One region of the Bradyrhizobium sp. CCBAU 21365 genome, then DNA from elsewhere that is predicted to be linked to it. Evidence: predicted binding sites of a transcription regulator. Region 1 holds the regulator's gene; each other region holds the start of a gene.
What was found. The regulator LexA, encoded in region 1, represses DNA repair genes until DNA is damaged. The targets are predictions, from matches to a motif close to TGTTCNNNNTGTGTTCNG.
Positions count from the first base shown of each region.

Region 2: the regulator LexA is predicted to act here: its motif matches at 3,235-3,252, upstream of XI02_RS03545 (DNA recombination protein RmuC).
Region 3: the regulator LexA is predicted to act here: its motif matches at 3,265-3,282, upstream of XI02_RS21720 (single-stranded DNA-binding protein).

Region 1 covers NZ_CP030036.1:5,093,948-5,100,062, forward strand. The annotation lists gene XI02_RS23430 (HAD family phosphatase) at 270-920, shown strand; gene glp (gephyrin-like molybdotransferase Glp) at 923-2,134, shown strand; gene lexA (transcriptional repressor LexA) at 2,378-3,082, shown strand; gene XI02_RS23445 (hypothetical protein) at 3,339-3,767, shown strand; gene XI02_RS23450 (hypothetical protein) at 3,913-4,140, shown strand; gene XI02_RS23455 (ComEC/Rec2 family competence protein) at 4,137-6,115, opposite strand, start outside.
Region 2 covers NZ_CP030036.1:788,886-795,000, reverse strand. The annotation lists gene dapE (succinyl-diaminopimelate desuccinylase) at 1-527, shown strand, start outside; gene truA (tRNA pseudouridine(38-40) synthase TruA) at 773-1,510, opposite strand; gene fmt (methionyl-tRNA formyltransferase) at 1,510-2,445, opposite strand; gene def (peptide deformylase) at 2,586-3,113, opposite strand; gene XI02_RS03545 (DNA recombination protein RmuC) at 3,284-4,504, shown strand; gene XI02_RS03540 (AmpG family muropeptide MFS transporter) at 4,671-6,047, shown strand.
Region 3 covers NZ_CP030036.1:4,745,961-4,752,075, forward strand. The annotation lists gene uvrA (excinuclease ABC subunit UvrA) at 1-992, opposite strand, end outside; gene XI02_RS21710 (outer membrane protein) at 1,343-2,002, opposite strand; gene XI02_RS21715 (outer membrane protein) at 2,259-3,005, opposite strand; gene XI02_RS21720 (single-stranded DNA-binding protein) at 3,453-3,944, shown strand; partial or broken gene XI02_RS21725 (DUF2306 domain-containing protein) at 4,203-4,600, shown strand; gene gyrA (DNA gyrase subunit A) at 4,825-6,115, shown strand, end outside.

The DNA.
Region 1 (6,115 bases):
CCCAACGGCTTCCCGCCCACCCTCATCCTGACACACTTCCAAGACACAGGGACCCATTACCCCAAATCTCAATTGTTGCGCGACGCCGGGGCCACGATCCCGTTCCTGATCAAATCCGGTGGTGATGGGTCCCGGCCTTCGCCGGGACGACGGTGGTGTGCGCGGGAACAGTCTCGCGATGAATGCAACGCCACGTACAATCCACACACCCGTCACTGAAATCGAGGACATTGCCGCCTGCCCGCAATTCTCGTACACGGTTTCACGCAATGACCTCGCGACTCTCTCCCAACTCCGTCGACGTGCTGCTGTTCGATATCGGCCGCGTCGTGCTCGACATCGACTTTGACAAGGTGATGGCGCACTGGGCGCAGCACGCCGGCTGTGCGCCCGCCGAGCTCGCCACGCGATTTGTCGTCGACGACAGTTTCAAGCATCACGAGATCGGCCGGATCGACGACGCGGCGTTCTTCGAAAGCCTGCGCCGGACTCTCGGCATCGACATCACGGACGCCCAGTTCCTCGAGGGCTGGAATGCGATCTTCACCGGCGAGATGCCGGGCATCGCCCCGCTGCTCGCGGCGGCCGCCGAGCGGATGCCGCTCTACGCCTTCTCCAACACCAATCCGGCCCATGTCGCGCACTTCTCGGTCACCCATGCCGAGCTGCTCAGCCATTTCCGCAACGTCTTCCTGTCCTCGAGCATCGGCTTCCGCAAACCCGACGCCGAGGCCTATGATCATGTGGTAAAAGCCATCGGCGTCCCGGCGTCGCGGATCCTGTTCTTCGACGACCTGGCCGCCAATATCGAAGGTGCACGGGCGCGCGGCCTTCATGCTATCCACGTGACATCGACGGATGACGTGGCAAGGGCTTTGACCGCACTTGGTATTTGGACATTAGGAATTGAGGAGCTCTGAGCGTGGCCCTGATGCCGGTTGCCGATGCCCTGTCCGCCGTCCTCGCCGGCGCCGAACCGCTGCCAGAGGAGATGGTCGCGCTCGATGCCGCCTACCACCGCACGCTGGCGCACGACCTCGCGGCGCTGCGCACCCAGCCGCCGCAGCCGATGTCGGCGATGGACGGCTATGCGGTGCGCGCCGCCGATGCGGCTGATCTAAAGGCCCGGCTCAAGGTGATCGGCGAAGTCGCCGCCGGCCGGCCGTTCGGGCGGACGGTCGGCGCCGGCGAGGCGGTGCGGATCTTCACCGGCGGCGTGATCCCCAATGGCGCCGACGCGGTGATCATCCAGGAAGACACCGCCGTCGACGGCGACCACATCACGATCACGGAGGCCGCCAGCGTCGGGCGGCACATCCGCCAGGCCGGGGTCGATTTCCGTGCGGGCGAGGTGCTGCTCGCCGGCGGCAGCCACCTGTCCGACCGCGCGCTGTCGCTGGCGGCCGCCATGAACTATCCGGAACTTGCGGTGCGCCGCCGCCCGAAGGTCGCGGTGCTGGCGACCGGCGACGAACTGGTGATGCCGGGCTCGCGGCCCCGTCCCGGCCAGATCGTCTATTCCAACGGCTACGCGCTGCGGGCGCTGGCGCGCGCCGAAGGCGCCGAGACCGTCGACCTCGGCGTTGCCGCCGACACGGTGGAGGCGACCACGGCCGGCATCCGCCGGGCACGCGAGGCCGGCGCCGATGTCCTGATTACGACAGGCGGCGCCTCGGTCGGCGACCACGATCTCGTCAAGCGGTCGCTGGAGGCCGAGGGCGTCGAGATGGCGTTCTGGCGGATCGCGATGCGGCCCGGCAAGCCGATGATGCATGGCCGGCTCGGCGCGATGCGGGTGATCGGCCTGCCCGGCAATCCGGTGTCGTCCTATGTCTGCGCCTTCCTGTTCCTGGTGCCGTTGATTCGGGCGCTGAGCGGCCGGAAAGTGATTCATCATCGCCGCGCGAGCGCCCTGCTCGGCCGCGACCTCGCCGCCAACGACCAGCGCGAGGACTATCTGCGGGCGCGTCTCGAAGCGCGCGAGGACGGCAAGCTGATCGCAACGCCGGTGACGCAGCAGGATTCGTCGCTGCTCGCGAATCTCGCTGCGGCACGGGCACTTCTCGTGCGTCCGCCGTTTGCGGCGGCGGCCGTCAAAGGCAGCGAATGCGAGATCCTGACGCTGCCCGAATAGGGTTTTCACGCCCCGCCGATCGTGCGTTGCCTGATCCGTTCACCGGAAATTAAGTGGTTGCGGAACACATATCGAACATATAGTGTCCGTTCATGATTTGTTTCGAGTACTGGTGTCTACAATCGGGAAGCCGCGTGGAAGCAAGTGCAACGAGCACATGCTCCTGAGGTCAGGCCCCGCCTGCAGGCCCCACCAGAAGAGTCTCGGAATCGAACGCCGCTATCAACCGGGGGAATACTCGAGATGCTCACGCGCAAACAGTACGAACTTCTGCGTTTCATCAATGAACGTCTGAAAGAGGCCGGCGTACCGCCCTCCTTCGACGAGATGAAGGATGCGCTCGACCTGCGCTCGAAGTCCGGTATCCACCGCCTGATCACTGCGCTGGAGGAGCGCGGCTTCATCCGCCGCCTGCCGAACCGCGCCCGCGCCATTGAGGTCATCAAGCTGCCCGAACTCTCGGCCGGCGGCGGCAACGGCCGACGCGGCTTCACGCCCAGCGTCATCGAAGGCACCCTCGGCCGGCGCGCCAGCACGCCGCCGATCGCCGAGGACGACGGCAACCGTCCGGTCGCGGTCCCCGTGATGGGCCGGATCGCCGCCGGTACGCCGATCGAGGCGCTGCAGACCCGCAGCCACACCATCAGCGTGCCGCCCGACATGCTCGGCGCCGGCGAGCACTATGCGCTCGAGGTGCGCGGCGACTCGATGGTCGATGCCGGCATCCTCGACGGCGACATGGCGCTGATCCAGCGCAACGACGTCGCCAATACCGGCGACATCGTGGTGGCGCTGATCGACGAGGAGGAAGCCACCCTGAAGCGCTTCCGCCGCCGCGGCGCATCGATCGCGCTCGAGCCGGCCAACACCGCCTATGAAGTGCGCATCCTGCCGCCGAACCGGGTCCGCATCCAGGGCAAGCTGATCGGCCTGTATCGCAAATACTGAATTGCAAATACTTGCGGCGGCCGGGAACGAGCAACACGTCGGATCGTTCCTTGCATGATAGCGTAGCGTACGGCCTGCCCGATGCGCTCCGATACCTCTCGCGCAGCGTCGCGTGTTTGTGATCGGGGTCGGTCTCGGACCAGTCGTACAATCGCCCAGAAACGAGCGGAAGCTCGTTCGCTATCGTCCACTCTGGTAGAGGCCCCAATGCCTCAAGAGAGGCACGGGTCGCTACCTCGAAATGAGGAGCCATCCGATGTGTGACTATAGTCTGCACGCCGTGGCATCGCGCCCCGCCATTGTCGGAGAGACGCTGATCACGACGACGTTCCGCGGCACGTCGACCCGCGGTTTTGCTTCGGAAAACGATCCCACTGTCGCGGTCTGCATGCTGCCGGGCACCGAGCTCGCTTTCGCCGAGAACGTTCGCTACGACAGCCGCTGGATCTGGACCAAGACGCTGAACTATCGCGTCGGCGTGTTCAACGAAGTCGAGCCCGACGTGCCCGATCGGCATCATGACGCGGTGGAATTCCCCGACGGCAGCCATGTGCTGGTGACCCAGCTGGTCGAGGGACAGCGCGTCAGCGTGCTGCAATTGCCGGCGCTGCATCCGCCGGTCGAGCAGAAGCCGAAGGTGGTGGAGCGGCGGCCCTCCGCATTTGCAACGCTGTTTTTGGGTTGAGCGCATCGTCGCCGCGGAATGGGCTGTTCGGCGGCGGATGACCTAAGCAATTTCGGGCGCCCCCGGACTTCCGCTTCCGGGGCGCACGAGGAAATTTGCGTCAGCCGGCGCCTTGGCGCATCATCGGGCACGGAGGACGTGCGCGGTGGTCGATAAGGTCACATGGCAAAAGGCTGGACGCGTCACGGAACCGGGCCGCTACATGTTCCGGTTCGGTTGGCTGACGGTGACGGCCGACGACCTGAGAGTCTGGGAGCAATTTCCCGAGGCTTCCTTCACCCTCGTCAAGAAGCCCGACGCCGGCCCCGACTCCGACGAATACCATCTCGGCCTGTTCGAGCTGCCGAGCGCCCCCTCGCCGGACCACCGCTAGTCATCGCCCTGCAGATCGGACTCGGCCGGCGTCGCATCCACGGCAGGCCGCGGTGCGGCGGCGGCTGCGCGCAGCGTCGTCTCGCTCTCGCCGTCGCCGGGAACCGCCGGCGACCACGGCCGGTCGATCCCGCCGGGCTTGACGGCATCGACGGCGTAGCCGTCCCTGGTCCGCCGCAGTACCAGCGCGCCGTGGCGCCGCAGCCGCTCGGCATCGATCACCGACGCCGTGCAGCCCCGCGGCGCCGCCCGCGCCGTCACGATCAAGCCTGCGCGCTCGCAGTCGTCCGCCAGCGCCTCCGGCCGGGTCGCCAGCGCGACGAAGGCGCCGCCTAGTCCCTGGGTCACGCAGCCGCCGGCATCGCAGGAGACGCCGTCGCCGAGCGACGCATCGGTGGCGGTCCGCGCGTCGGCGTCCGCCGCCAGCCACTCCTTGACCAGGAACGCATCCTTGGCGCTGTGCATCAAATGCAGCCGCCCGTCACCGCCGCGCACCGCGACGTTGCGGCCGTCGCCGGAGACCAGCACGTCCGGCTGCGGCACCCTGAGCGCCCAGACCGAGGCCACCAGCAGCAGAACCGCGCCCGACCAGCGCAGCGGCGTACGCAGCAGCCCGAGCAGGATGATGCCGGCACTCGCTGCAATCAGCGGCCCGATCCCGAACGCCGCCATGCGGCCGACCGCGCCCGGGAGTGCGGCGACCCATTGCGTCACCAGGATCATCCAGTCGATGCCAAGACCCATGATCGCCCAGAACACGCCGTCGAAGCCGAACGGCATGGCGACGAGGCCCAGCAGGCCGGCCGGCATCACGACCGCCGACACGACAGGCATCGCCGCGAGGTTGGCGAGCAGCCCGTAGGGCGTCACGCGGTGGAAGTGGAACGCGGCGTAGGGCGTCGTCGCCAGCCCCGCCACCAGCGAGGCCAGCATCAGCATGGTGAGCTCGCGCCCGCCCCACAGCGCAACCCGCGCGGTCGCCGAATGGTCGGGCGACGCGAATAGGTTCGGCAGCCCGATCTGCACCAGCGCCACCAGCCCGAGCGTCGCGGCAAACGACATCTGGAAGCTCGGATGCACCAGCGCCTCCGGCGCGATCGCGAGCACGATCAGCGCCGCCACCGCCAGCGTGCGGAAGGTGATCGCGCGGCGGTCGACGATCACGGCGAGCAGCACCACGGCGGTCATGAAGAACGACCGTTGCGTCGCGACCTCCGCACCCGACAGCAACAGATAGAATGCCGCGGCGACCAGCGCCGCCGCCGCCGCCCATTTCTTGATCGGATGCCCCGCCGTCAGTGCCGGAAACAGCGCGAGCAGCGCGCGCACCGCGAAGAACACGACGCCGGCGACCACGGCCATGTGGTAGCCGGAGATCGACAGCACATGGCCGAGCCCCGAGATGAACATCGCATCGTTGACCGGCGTCGAGATCGCGTCGCGCCGGCCGGTGAGCAATGCGGTTGCGATCGCGCGCTGGTCGCCGTCGAGCGTGGTGCGAATCCGCGCGTCGATGGCGTCGCGCAGGCCTTGCATGAAGGCGGCGTAGCGCAGCGCAAAGCCGCCGGTCGCAGGCGGCTCCCTGGTCTTGACCGCGCCCATCACGAAGCCGGAGGCGCCGATGCCCTGGAAATACAGGTCACGTCCGAAATCATAGGAGCCCGGGCGCTGCGGCCCGAGCGGCGGCAACAGCCGCGCCTTCAACTCTACGAAGCTGCCGACATCGGGCGCAGTGCCCTTCTTCACCGAAAGCCGGACACGATCGAGCTTCGTCATGTCGCGCGGGCTCTCCATCGAAACCACGCGCAGCACGAAACGATCGGTCTTCTCGCGGATGTCACGCGCCTCGACGAAGCCGGTCAGCGCCACCGAGAACATCGGCCGCGCCAGCACCGTGTGAGCAACGCGCGCCGTCTTCCAGGTCGCCGTCGCAAAGCCTGCGGCCACCGCGGCCAGCATCGCGATGACGGGAAACA
Region 2 (6,115 bases), 4.3 Mb from region 1:
TGCCGGATATCTCCCGGCTGATCGTGGCGCTGAGCGACGAGCCGCTCGATCGCGGCAGCGCGCAGTTCCAGGCCAGCAACCTCGAATTCACCACGGTCGATGTCGGCAACACCGCCAGCAACGTGATCCCCGGCCAGGCGCGGGCGAAGTTCAACATCCGCTACAACGACAACCACACCCAGGACAGCCTGCGGCAGCTGGTCGACGAACGGCTGGCCAAAGCCTGCGGCAACCGCATCCGCGCCCATATCGATTGGATGCCGTCGAACTCGAACGTGTTCGTCACCCAGCCCGGCCCGTTCACCGACCTCGCGGTCGCCGCGATCGAGGAGATCACCGGCCGCAGGCCGGAGCTTTCCACTTCCGGCGGCACCTCGGACGCGCGCTTCATCTCAAGCTATTGCCCGGTGATCGAGTTCGGCCTGGTCGGCCAGACCATGCACCAGGTCGACGAGCGCACGCCGGTGGCCGATCTGGAGAAGCTGACGAAGATCTATCGCGGCGTGCTGGAGCGGTATTTCGGGTAGGCCAGCCGCCCGGCTGGACAAAAACAGCGAAAACAACCCCATGCACAGTAGGGATTGGGGCCGCACTTAATCCACCCGCACCAGATATAGCGATGATGGGTATCGCTTCGCTCCACCCATCCTGCGAAGTCATTTCCGCCTAAAGCGCGATCTGATTAGGTTGAATCGTCATCGCGCTTTAGCTCTTTGTTTGAGCATGATCTTTTCGGAAAACCGCTTCGCACTTTTCCGGATCATGCTTTAGTCTAGTAATCCACCCGCATCAGATAGAGCCCGTCCGGCGGCGCCACGGGGCCGCAGGCGGCGCGGTTGCGGGCGGCGAGCGCGGCGGCGAGGTCGTCGGCGCTCCAGCGGCCCTCGCCGACCCAGACCAGCGAACCCACCATCGAGCGGACCTGGCTGTGCAGGAACGAGCGCGCCGATGTCACGATGTTGACGGCGTCGCCCTCGCGCGTGACGTCGAGCTGATCGAGCGTCTTCTCCGGCGACCTGGCCTGGCACTCGGTGTCGCGGAAGGTGGTGAAATCGTGCTTGCCGAGCAGGCGCTGCGCGGCGTCATGCATCGCGTCAGCATCGAGCGCGCGCGGCACGCGCCAGACGCGGCCGATGTCGAGCGCGAGGTTCGCGCGCGTATTGGTGATGCGATAGAGATAGTGCCGCCTGGTCGCGGAGAACCGCGCCTCGAAATCATCGGGCACGATGTCGGCCGCGAGCACGCCGATCGGATGGGGCCGCAGATGCGCGTTCAGCCCGTCGCGAAAGCGGCCGGGCGGAAAATGCTTGGCGATGTCGCAATGCGCGACCTGGCCGCGCGCATGCACGCCGGCATCGGTACGGCCGGCGCCATGGACGCGCACGTCCTCGCCGCAGATCGCCTTGACCGCCGCCTCCAGCGCGCCCTGCACCGTCGGGGCAGTGTCCTGGATCTGCCAGCCGGAGAACAGCGTGCCGTCATATTCGATGGTGAGCTTGTAGCGGGGCATCAGCCGAGCCGCGCAGGCGGCTTCAACGGCGTGCCGCGCAAAAAGTCCGCTGCCTTCATCGGCGCCTTGCCGGCGCGCTGCAGTTCGAGGATCCGGATCGCGCCGTCGCCGCAGGCGATCGCAAAATTGTCGTCGAGCACATCGCCCGGTACGCCCGAACCCCTGGCCAGCTCGCAGCGCAGGATCTTCAGTCGCACCGGCTCGCCTTCGCCGGCGAGCTCGCACCAGGCGCCGGGAAACGGCGAGAGCCCGTGAATGTGCCGCAGCACCGCATGCGCCGGCTGTGTCCAGTCGATCCGCGCCTCGGCCTTCTCGATCTTGGCGGCGTAGGTGACGCCGTCCGCGCTCTGCTTCGTCAGCTGCAAGCCGCCGCGCCCGAGCGCCGCCATCGCCCGCACCATCAGGTCGGCACCGAGCGGCGCCAGCGCGTCGTGCAGATCGGATGCCGTCATGCCGTCCGAGATCGGCAGCCGCTCGGCCATCGCGACGTCGCCGGTGTCGAGGCCGACATCCATCTTCATCACCATCACGCCGCTCTCGGCATCGCCCGCCATGATGGCGCGGTTGATCGGCGCGGCTCCGCGCCAGCGCGGCAATAGCGAAGCATGCAGGTTGAAGCAGCCGAGCCTGGGCGCGTCGAGAATGGCCTGGGGCAGGATCATGCCATAGGCGACGACGACGGCGGCATCCGCGTCGTGCGCGCGAAACTCCTGGAGCGCTTCCGGGGTCCTGAGGGTCTTCGGCGTCAGCACGGGAATGCCAAGGCGGCGCGCCTCCTGTTCGACCGGCGTCGGCTGCAGCTGCAGGCCGCGCCGGCCGCCCGGCTTCGGCGCGCGGGTGTACACCGCCACGACCTCATGGCCATGGGCTACGAGCTCCAGCAGCGTCGGCACCGCGAAATCGGGCGTGCCCATGAAGATCAGGCGGAGAGGCATGAGATCAAACTACTCTCGCTGGCTCCAAACTATCCGTCATGGCCGGGCTTGTCCCGGCCATCCACGTCTTGGCGCCGTGAAGAAAGGAAGACGTGGATGCCCGGGACAAGCCCGGGCATGACGGTGGACAAATGCAACGGTCACTCCGCCGCGCGCTTGGCTGCCTTCTCGAATTTCTTGAAGACGCGGTCGCGCTTCAGTTTCGACAGATAGTCCACGAACAGCACGCCGTTGAGATGATCGATTTCGTGCTGGATGCAGGTGGCGTAGAGGCCTTCCGCATCCTCCTCATGCACCTTGCCGTCGAGATCGGTGAATCGCACGCGTACCCGCGCCGGCCGCTCGACCTCCTCGTAATATTCGGGGATCGACAGACAGCCCTCTTCGTACACCGACAGCTCTTCCGAACGCGCAACGATCTCCGGATTGATGAAGACGCGCGGCTTCGCCGCGGTCTCGCCGTTCTCGTCGCGCTTGGCGAGGTCCATGGTGATCAGCCGCAGCGGCTGCGCGACCTGGATCGCCGCCAGCCCGATGCCGGGCGCGTCATACATGGTCTCGAGCATGTCGTCGGCCAGCTTGCGGATCTCCGGCGTCACCTTCTCGATCGGTTTCGACACCAGCCGCAACTGCTTGTCCGGCAGGATGATAATTTCTCTTAATGCCATGGCGGCGATTTAAGCTGCTGACTTCATGGGGTCAATGCGCTCAGGAACCCGTTAGGACAACGTTAACCACGTTTCTTCACTCCGCATTAACCCGGAAAATCAGGGATGCATTTGCCATAAACGTTCCCTCTTCGTTCGCACCCAACCGCGAATCGGCTACAACTGCCGGCATGAACGAGATTCTCCTGACGATTGGCGACCTTCCGGTCCGTGTCTCCGACGCCTTGATCGGCCTTGGGGCGCTGGCGCTGATCCTGCTGCTCGCCATTGCGGTGGTGATCGCGCGCGCCAGCCGGCGCGGCGCGGAACTCGCGATGGCCCAGGCCATCCGCGCCGACGAGCTGGAGGAGCGGCTCGCCGACATGCTGCGGGCCCAGAGCGAATCCTCCGGCCGGGTCGACGCCAAGGTTGATGCCTTCGCGCAGGCACTGGCCGGCCGCCAGGCCGAGATGGCCCGCGCCGTCAACGAACGGCTCGATTCGGTCACCCACCGGGTCGGCCAGTCGATGGAGCAATCGACCCGCAACACGATGGATTCGCTGCGCGTGCTGCACGAGCGGCTCGGCATCATCGACCACGCGCACAAGAACCTCAACGAGCTCACCACCCAGGTGACGACGCTGCGCGACGTGCTCGCCAACAAGCAATCGCGTGGCGCGTTCGGCCAGGCGCGGATGGAGGCGATCGTCCAGGACGGCATGCCGAAGGGCTCGTTCGAGTTCCAGTACACGCTGACGTCGGGCAAGCGGCCGGACTGCGTCGTGTTCCTGCCCGACCAGCGTCCGCTCTGCATCGACGCGAAATTCCCGCTCGAGGCCATGACCGCGCTGCACGAAGCGCGCAGCGACGAGGAGCGCAAATTCGCCAGCCAGCGGCTGCGCGCCGACGTGCTGAAGCATGTCAGCGACATCGCGGAGAAGTACCTGATCCCGGGCGAGACCCAGGACACCGCGCTGATGTTCGTGCCGTCGGAATCGGTCTATGCCGAGATCCATGACGGCTTCGACGACGTGATCCAGAAGGCCTATCGCGCCCGCGTCGTGCTGGTGTCGCCGTCGCTGCTGATGCTGGCGATCCAGGTGATGCAGCAGATCCTGAAGGACGCCCGCATTCGCGACGCCGCCGACCAGATCCGCAACGAGGTAATGCACTTGGGTGACGACCTCGGCCGCCTGCGCGATCGCGTGCTCAAGCTGCAGACCCATTTCGGCCAGGTGAACGAGGACGTCAGGCAGATCCTGATCTCCGCCGACAAGATCGAGAAACGCGCCGGCCGCATCGAGGAACTCGACTTCAGCAAGTCCGAGACCCCGATCGAGGTCCCCCGCTTCGTCAAAGGCAGCACATCCGACCTGTTCCCCGCCCCCCGCAAGCTGCAGGCGGGGGAGTGATTGTTGTTTCTAGAAGTTGTCCGGCGTGCGCCACCCAATCGATGTCATCGCCCGACTTTATCCCGAAATTGCCGCAGGTGGCGGATAGGCCTCTGGGATACTGGATCGCCCGGTCAAGCCGGGCGATGACAGTCTTTTTGGGGCCGAATCTGCTACCAACTCCTCTATGACAGCACCTGAAGCGACGTCAGACGCGTCTGCAAAGCCGGAGCCGAAGCCCGCCGCCACCTCCTGGCGCGACAGTCTTGCCGTGTACCTGCAGCCGCGGGTGCTGATCGTGCTGCTGCTCGGCTTCTCCTCGGGGCTGCCGCTGGCGCTGTCGGGCTCGACGCTGCAGGTCTGGATGAAGGAGGCCGGGGTCGATCTCGGCACCATCGGGCTGCTGGCGCTGATCGGCACGCCCTACACGCTGAAGTTCCTCTGGGCGCCGCTGGTCGACGCGCTGCACGTGCCGCTGTTCACGCAGATGTTCGGCCGCCGCCGCGGCTGGCTGCTGTTCTCGCAGCTGCTGCTGATCGCGGCGATCCTGGTGCTGGCGCTGGCCGATCCGGCGCGCTCGCCATGGTTCGCGGCGTTCGCCGCGCTGCTGGTCGCAACCGCCTCGTCGACGCAGGACATCGTGGTCGATGCCTTCCGGGTCGAAAGCCTGCCTGAAAGCGAGCAGGCCGCCGGCATGGCGTCGTATGTCGCGGCCTATCGCGTCGGCATGCTGGTCTCGACTGCCGGCGCGCTGTTCATCGTCAGCGGCTTCGAGTCCGCTGGCCTCGCGCGTCCGTCGGCCTGGATGTGGGGCTATGTGGTGATGGCCGCGCTGGTCGTGATCGGCATCGTCACCGCGCTGGCTGCGACCGAGCCGGCGCAATCGAAGGGCGCGGAGGCGGCCACGCACGCGCAGAACGCCGCCGAACGCGTGTTGCACGCCGCGCTCGGCGCGTTCTCCGAGTTCCTCAGCCGCAAGGACGCCTTCGCGGCGCTCGCCTTTGTGGTGCTGTTCAAGTTCACCGACGCGTTTTCAGGCACCATGACCGCGCCGTTCGTGATCGACATCGGCTTTTCCAAGGTCGATTACGCGGCGATCGTGAAGGGCGTCGGCCTCGCCGCAACCCTGATCGGTGGATTTGCCGGCGGCTTCGTGGCGCGGCGCTATTCGCTCGCGACCAGCCTCTGGATCGGCGGCGTGCTGCAGGCGGTCGCCAACCTGTCGTTCTCCTGGCTCGCCCATGTCGGCGTCGATCAATGGGCGCTCGCGCTTGCGATCACCGCGGAGAATTTCACCAGCGCGATCGGCACCGTGATCTTCGTCGCCTATTTGTCGGCACTGTGCCGCAACCCGCTGCACACCGCGACCCAGTACGCGCTGCTGACGGCGCTCGCGGCGGTCGGCCGCACCTATCTGTCGTCGGGCGCGGGCTATGTCGCCAAGGCCGTCGGCTGGCAAGTGTTCTTCGTGATCTGCGTGCTGGTCGCGATCCCGAGCCTGATCCTGCTCGCCTGGCTGCAGCGGCGCGGGCATTTCGACGAGCTGGGGCCGGTGCGGGTTTAGCCCGGCTGTCGTCACCCGCCACCGGTCGCGCACGCGAGCCCGAACTCTCTCCACGTCGTCCTGGCGAA
Region 3 (6,115 bases), 350 kb from region 1:
AGGTCCTCGTCGATATGCTGCTCGACGCCGAGGCCGCCGCAGGCCGGGCAAGCGCCATAGGGGTTGTTGAACGAGAACAGGCGCGGCTCGATCTCGGGGATCGTGAAGCCGGAGACCGGACAGGCGAATTTCTCCGAGAACAGGATGCGCTCGGGACCGCTCTTGTCGTGGATCTTCGCGGTCTTCTTCTTGTCCTCTTTCTTGTCGTCCTGCGCGGCCGCCGCCGGCGCGTCGGCGTATTCGATCACGGCGAGGCCCTCGGCGAGCTTCAGCGCGGTCTCAAAGCTTTCCGCAAGACGCTGGGCGAGGTCGGGACGCACCACGATGCGGTCGACCACGACGTCGATGTCGTGCGGGAATTTCTTGTCGAGCGCGGGCGCCTCGGACAGTTCGTAGAAGGTGCCGTCGATCTTGACGCGCTGAAAGCCCTTCTTGAGATACTCGGCGAGCTCCTTCTTGTACTCGCCCTTGCGGCCGCGCACGACCGGCGCCAGCAGGTAGAGGCGGGTGCCTTCCGGCAGCGCCAGCACGCGGTCGACCATCTGCGAGACGATCTGGCTCTCGATCGGCAGGCCGGTGGCCGGCGAATAGGGCACGCCGACGCGCGCCCACAGCAGGCGCATGTAGTCGTAGATCTCGGTGACGGTGCCGACGGTGGAGCGCGGGTTCTTCGACGTGGTCTTCTGCTCGATCGAGATCGCCGGCGACAGGCCGTCGATCTGGTCGACATCCGGCTTCTGCATCATCTCGAGGAACTGGCGCGCATAGGCCGACAGCGATTCGACGTAGCGGCGCTGGCCCTCGGCATAGATGGTGTCGAACGCGAGCGACGACTTGCCGGAGCCGGACAGGCCGGTGAACACCACGAGCTTGTCGCGGGGAATCTCGACGTCGATGTTCTTCAGATTGTGTTCGCGCGCGCCACGGATCGTGATGGCGCGCGATGAGGAGCCGGCGTTCTGTTGGCGCTTCGCCTTGAGCACTTCATCCATAGCGACAGTTCCGGGCGCATGCTTGGGCGCCTTTTGGGCGCGCATCGCCGGTGATGCCGGGACCTTGCGCCGATGGGGAGTGAAGACTGGAACGTAGGAAGAACGGCCAACAATTTCCAGTGCTGAGTCGCGTCCATCAACGGATAGTTTGCCTGATGGCAGCAGCCGTCAGCAGCGCCGGTTCCGCCAGAGCCTTTTGCCGTTCCGATCGAATCGGAACGGGGGCTCCTGATTCCTGCTTTGACGCGTTTTCTTGACGCGAACCGGAATCCACCTCGCTCAAAAACGCTCTTACGCAAAAAGGCCGGCGCGAGGCCGGCCTTTCCGCGCGATCGGATCGCAGATCGATCTTAGTACTTGGCGACGATCGGGCCGCCGAAGTGATAGTTGACGCCGAACTGGGCGCTGTGCAGCTCGAGCGTGCCGGAGGGCACGCCGAAATAGTTTTCGCTGTCGAGGCTGCGATACAGGTATTCGCCCTTGATCGACCACTGCGGCGCGATGAACGCTTCGACGCCGGCGCCGACGGTCCAGCCGGAGTGGAAGTTGCTCTGCGAGGCGGTCACGCCGAGCGCGGTGACGCTGACCTCGTTGTTGACCCAGGCGTAGCCGCCGGTGCCGTAGAACAGCACCTTGTCGACGGCGAAGCCGAGGCGGCCGCGCACGGTGCCGAGCGAGTCGATCTTGCTCCGGGCGGTGACGCCGAGCGCGGAGACCGACGCGTCGATGTCAGCGCCTGCAGCGTCGACCTCGAGGCCGTACACGATGTTGCCGGCCTGCCAGTTGTAGCCGATGGTGCCGCCGCCGAAGCCGCCTTCCATGCTCGGGGTGCCGGAGTTCTCGCTGGCGTAGCCGCCGAAGCCGCCGACGTAGAAGCCGGTCCAGTTGTAGATCGCGACCGGCGGCGGAGCCTTCACGTAAGGCGCGCGCGCCGCCATGTCGGCGGCCATCGCCGGTGCAAAAGCGCTCAGTGCAAACATGCCGGCCGAGGCCAGCAAAACAGTCCTCATTTTCAAAGTCCCAGTCCCATCTTCTTGTTGTCCCTTCAGAGATATTGAAGAGAGCGTCACAGCAGTGTCGCGTGACGTGCTGGCGCTTCTACAGAGAAATGCCGGAACGTGTGTATCCGCGAAACCACAACGCACCGAAAACGGCCCCGGTGAAGTGCGCGTGCACACGCAACGAAAAAGCCGGCGCACAAACAGGCACAAACAAAAAGGCCGGCGCGAGGCCGGCCTTTCGTCTGGATCAATCGGCCTGGCGCGATCAGTAGCGCGCGACGACCGGGCCACCCCACTTGTAGTTCACGCGGACGGTGACGAGGTCGACGTCCTGGCGATCACGGATGGTGCTGTTCAGCGTGCCGTTGGGGGCGATCAGGTTGTAGGTCTTGTCCTGCATGAACAGGTGGTCGTATTCGATGCCCGCGGTCCAGTTCGGTGCGAAGCCGACTTCGATGCCGGCGCCGACAGTGCCGCCCCAGCGGGTGTCGCTGGCGCTGCCGACCAGCACGCCGGTCGGGGTGAAGTAGGTGTTGAAGCGGTTATCGGTCAGCGCCGCGCCGCCCTTGGCGTAGAGCAGCACGTTGTTGACGGCGTAGCCGATCTGGCCGGTGAACAGGCCGAACGCGTCGATCTTGGACTGGTTGGTGAACAGGCCCGGGAAGATCGCGCTGCCGTTGCTGCCCTTCAGGTCAGCCCAGTCGCCCTGCGCTTCAAGGCCGAACACCCAGGCACCGGCCTGCCAGCGGTAGCCGATCTGGCCACCGGCGACGCCGCCGGTAGCGTCATGGCAACCGTCCGAGGCGAGGAAGATGCCGGCCGGGAGCTGGTCCCAGCAATTGTGGCTCGAGCCCCAGCCGCCGTTGGCGCCGATGTAGAAACCGGTCCAGTCATAGATCGGGGCAACCACCGGCGGCGGCGCCTTGGTGTAGGGGCGCGCAGCGAGATCGGCGGCCGCGGCAGGCGCAGCAAACGCAATCAGAGCAACCGTACCGAGCAAAAACTTCTTCATTATCAGTCCCCCAATTCCCCGATCGGCTTCCAAACGGTCCCGAAGCACGATCCCAGACGCGAGCGCCCGCGCCATGATTGGAGCTATACGCTGATTCAACCGGAAACGCAGTCTCCCAAATGCAACACTCCCGGGAGAAGTAACAGTAAGGCAAGGTGCTGATTTGTTTGTTGTTTTTCTAAATCTCGTTGCCGGGTGTCGGCCGGTGCCGAGATCGACTGCCGCTCGGTCGGCACTGGCCGTTTCTACGGCTGGTTGTGCGAACAAAACTGGAACAATTCCGGATGCGATGCTATATCTTGAATATCGTGGATAACCGGCGTGAGGGCAAAGGCGGCGAGCCGGCACCGGCGTATAGGGTCATCCACGACGCCTGCGACGCAAGTGGCGAAGGTTGAGAGTGGCGGCCGATGTCCGGACGCCCGGTTTTTGAGTGGAGATGATGCGATGGCAGGAAGCGTGAACAAGGTGATCCTGGTGGGAAATCTCGGCAAGGATCCGGAAATCCGGCGGACGCAGGACGGCCGTCCGATCGCAAACCTTTCCATCGCCACCTCGGAAACCTGGCGCGACAAGGGCACCGGCGAGCGCAAGGAAAAGACCGAGTGGCACCGCGTCGTGATCTTCAACGAGGGCCTCTGCAAGGTCGCCGAGCAGTATCTGAAGAAGGGCGCCAAGGTGTACATCGAGGGTCAGCTGCAGACCCGCAAATGGACCGACCAGAGCGGCGTCGAGAAGTACTCGACCGAAGTCGTGCTGCAGGGCTTCAACTCCAACCTCACCATGCTCGACGGGCGGGGCGGCGGAGGCGGCAGCTTCTCTGATGATGCCGGCAGCGATTTCGGCTCGTCCGGACCGGTCAGCTCGGCGCCGCGCCGCGCCGTCGCCGCGGGTGGCGGCAGCCGCAACAGCGACATGGACGACGACATCCCGTTCTGAGGAGCGGTCGCGCTTCCATCCGTTCCGTCAGGCGCCGTTCCGTGAAGATCATTCTCCGGAACGGTTGTTGCGATCCGGAGTAGCAATTTCCTCGTGTGGAATATGAAGATAACCCGGTAACTATCTGTCGGAACGGCGCTGATCCTCCGTGCAGTGATGCGGGTTCCTTGGACTTTGACACAGGTGAATGTAAATGATATTTACATTTGCCTGCGGCAATTGATGTCTGGCCGCGAGCTTCACTCGAGGGCCGCCATCATGAGCCTCGCGCCATTGCTCGACGCCACGCCTGCGATCCCGCTCCACGCCTTTGCCGCGATGGCCGCCTTCGTGCTCGGCTCTATCCAGCTCGCCGCCCCCAAAGGCACGCTGCCGCACCGGACCCTGGGCGGATCTGGGTGATCCTGATGCTGGTGGTCGCTGGAAGCTCGTTCTGGATCCATCAGATCCAGCTGGTCGGTCCCTGGAGCCCGATCCACCTGCTGTCGATCTTCTCGCTGGCGATGCTGGTGCTCGGCGTAATGGCGGCTCGGAGCCACAATGTCCGCCGCCACAGGTTCACGATGATCGGCATCTTCTTCGGCGCACTGCTCATCGCCGGACTGTTCACCTTGATGCCCGGGCGGATCATGCATGCGGTGGTTTTCGGCCAGTGACGGAAGAGGCGAGCAGCCTATGGCGAGTGGCGAATAGGGATTTTTCCGTTCGCTCTTCGCCATTCGCTGCACGCTTCCCGACCAAGCAGCCGGAACCTCGGTGTCCAACCCCTAAGTGCATGAAAAAACGAACGGAAAAACGGCTTGCCGGAGCCGCCCGAGGGTGGTTATCAGGCCTCCGATGGGCTATATGATTCCCCAGTAGAACCGACCGGATTTCCCCTTTGTCCGATAACGACGACCACAAGCCCGGCGAGCCGCCGGGACCCTCAGATATTCGTCCCGTTTCCATTCTCGACGAGATGAAGAAGTCCTACCTCGATTACGCGATGAGCGTGATCGTGTCGCGTGCGCTGCCCGATGCGCGCGACGGGCTCAAGCCGGTGCACCGGCGCATCCTCTATTCGATGCATGAGCAGGGACATACGCCGGACAAGAAATACGTGAAATCCGCGCGCGTCGTCGGCGACGTGATCGGTAAATATCACCCGCATGGCGACCAGTCGATTTACGACGCGATGGTCCGCATGGCGCAGGATTTCTCGCTGCGCGTGCCGCTGATCGACGGCCAGGGCAATTTCGGTTCGGTCGACGGCGATCCGCCGGCCGCCTATCGATATACGGAAGCGCGGCTGACCCGGGCGGCGCTTGCCGTTCTGGCCGACATCGACATGGAAACCGTCGATTTCCAGCCGAACTACGACAACTCCGAGAAGGAGCCGTCGGTTCTGCCGGCCCGGTTCCCGAACCTGCTGGTCAATGGCGCCGGCGGCATCGCCGTCGGCATGGCGACCAACATCCCGCCGCACAATCTCGGCGAGGTCGTCGACGCCTGCGTGGCGCTGATCGACAATCCGGCGCTCACGATCGACGAACTGATCGACATCATTCCCGGACCGGACTTCCCGACCGGCGGCGTCATCCTGGGCCGCCAGGGCATTCGCAGCGCCTACCATCTCGGCCGTGGCTCGATCGTGATGCGCGGCAAGGTGACGATCGACACCATCCGCAAGGACCGTGAAGCGATCGTCATCACCGAGATTCCCTATCAGGTGAACAAGGCGACGATGGTCGAGCGCATCGCCGATCTCGTCAAAGAGAAGAAGATCGAGGGCATCGGGGACCTGCGCGACGAGTCCGATCGCGACGGCTATCGCGTCGTCATCGAACTGAAGCGCGAAGCGGTGCCCGACGTGGTGCTGAACCAGCTCTACCGGTTCACACCGCTGCAGACCAATTTCCCGGCCAACATGCTGGCGCTGGATTCCGGCCGTCCGCAGACGATGAATCTGAAGGACCTGCTCACCATCTTCGTCGCGTTCCGCGAGCAGGTGGTGACCCGGCGGACCAAGTTCCTGCTCGGCAAGGCGCGAGACCGCGCCCACATCCTGGTCGGCCTCGCGATCGCGGTCGCCAACATCGATGAGATCATCCGCGTCATCCGGACCTCGCCCGATCCGAACACCGCGCGCGAGGCCCTGATGTCGCGTGACTGGCCGGCGCGCGACGTCGAGG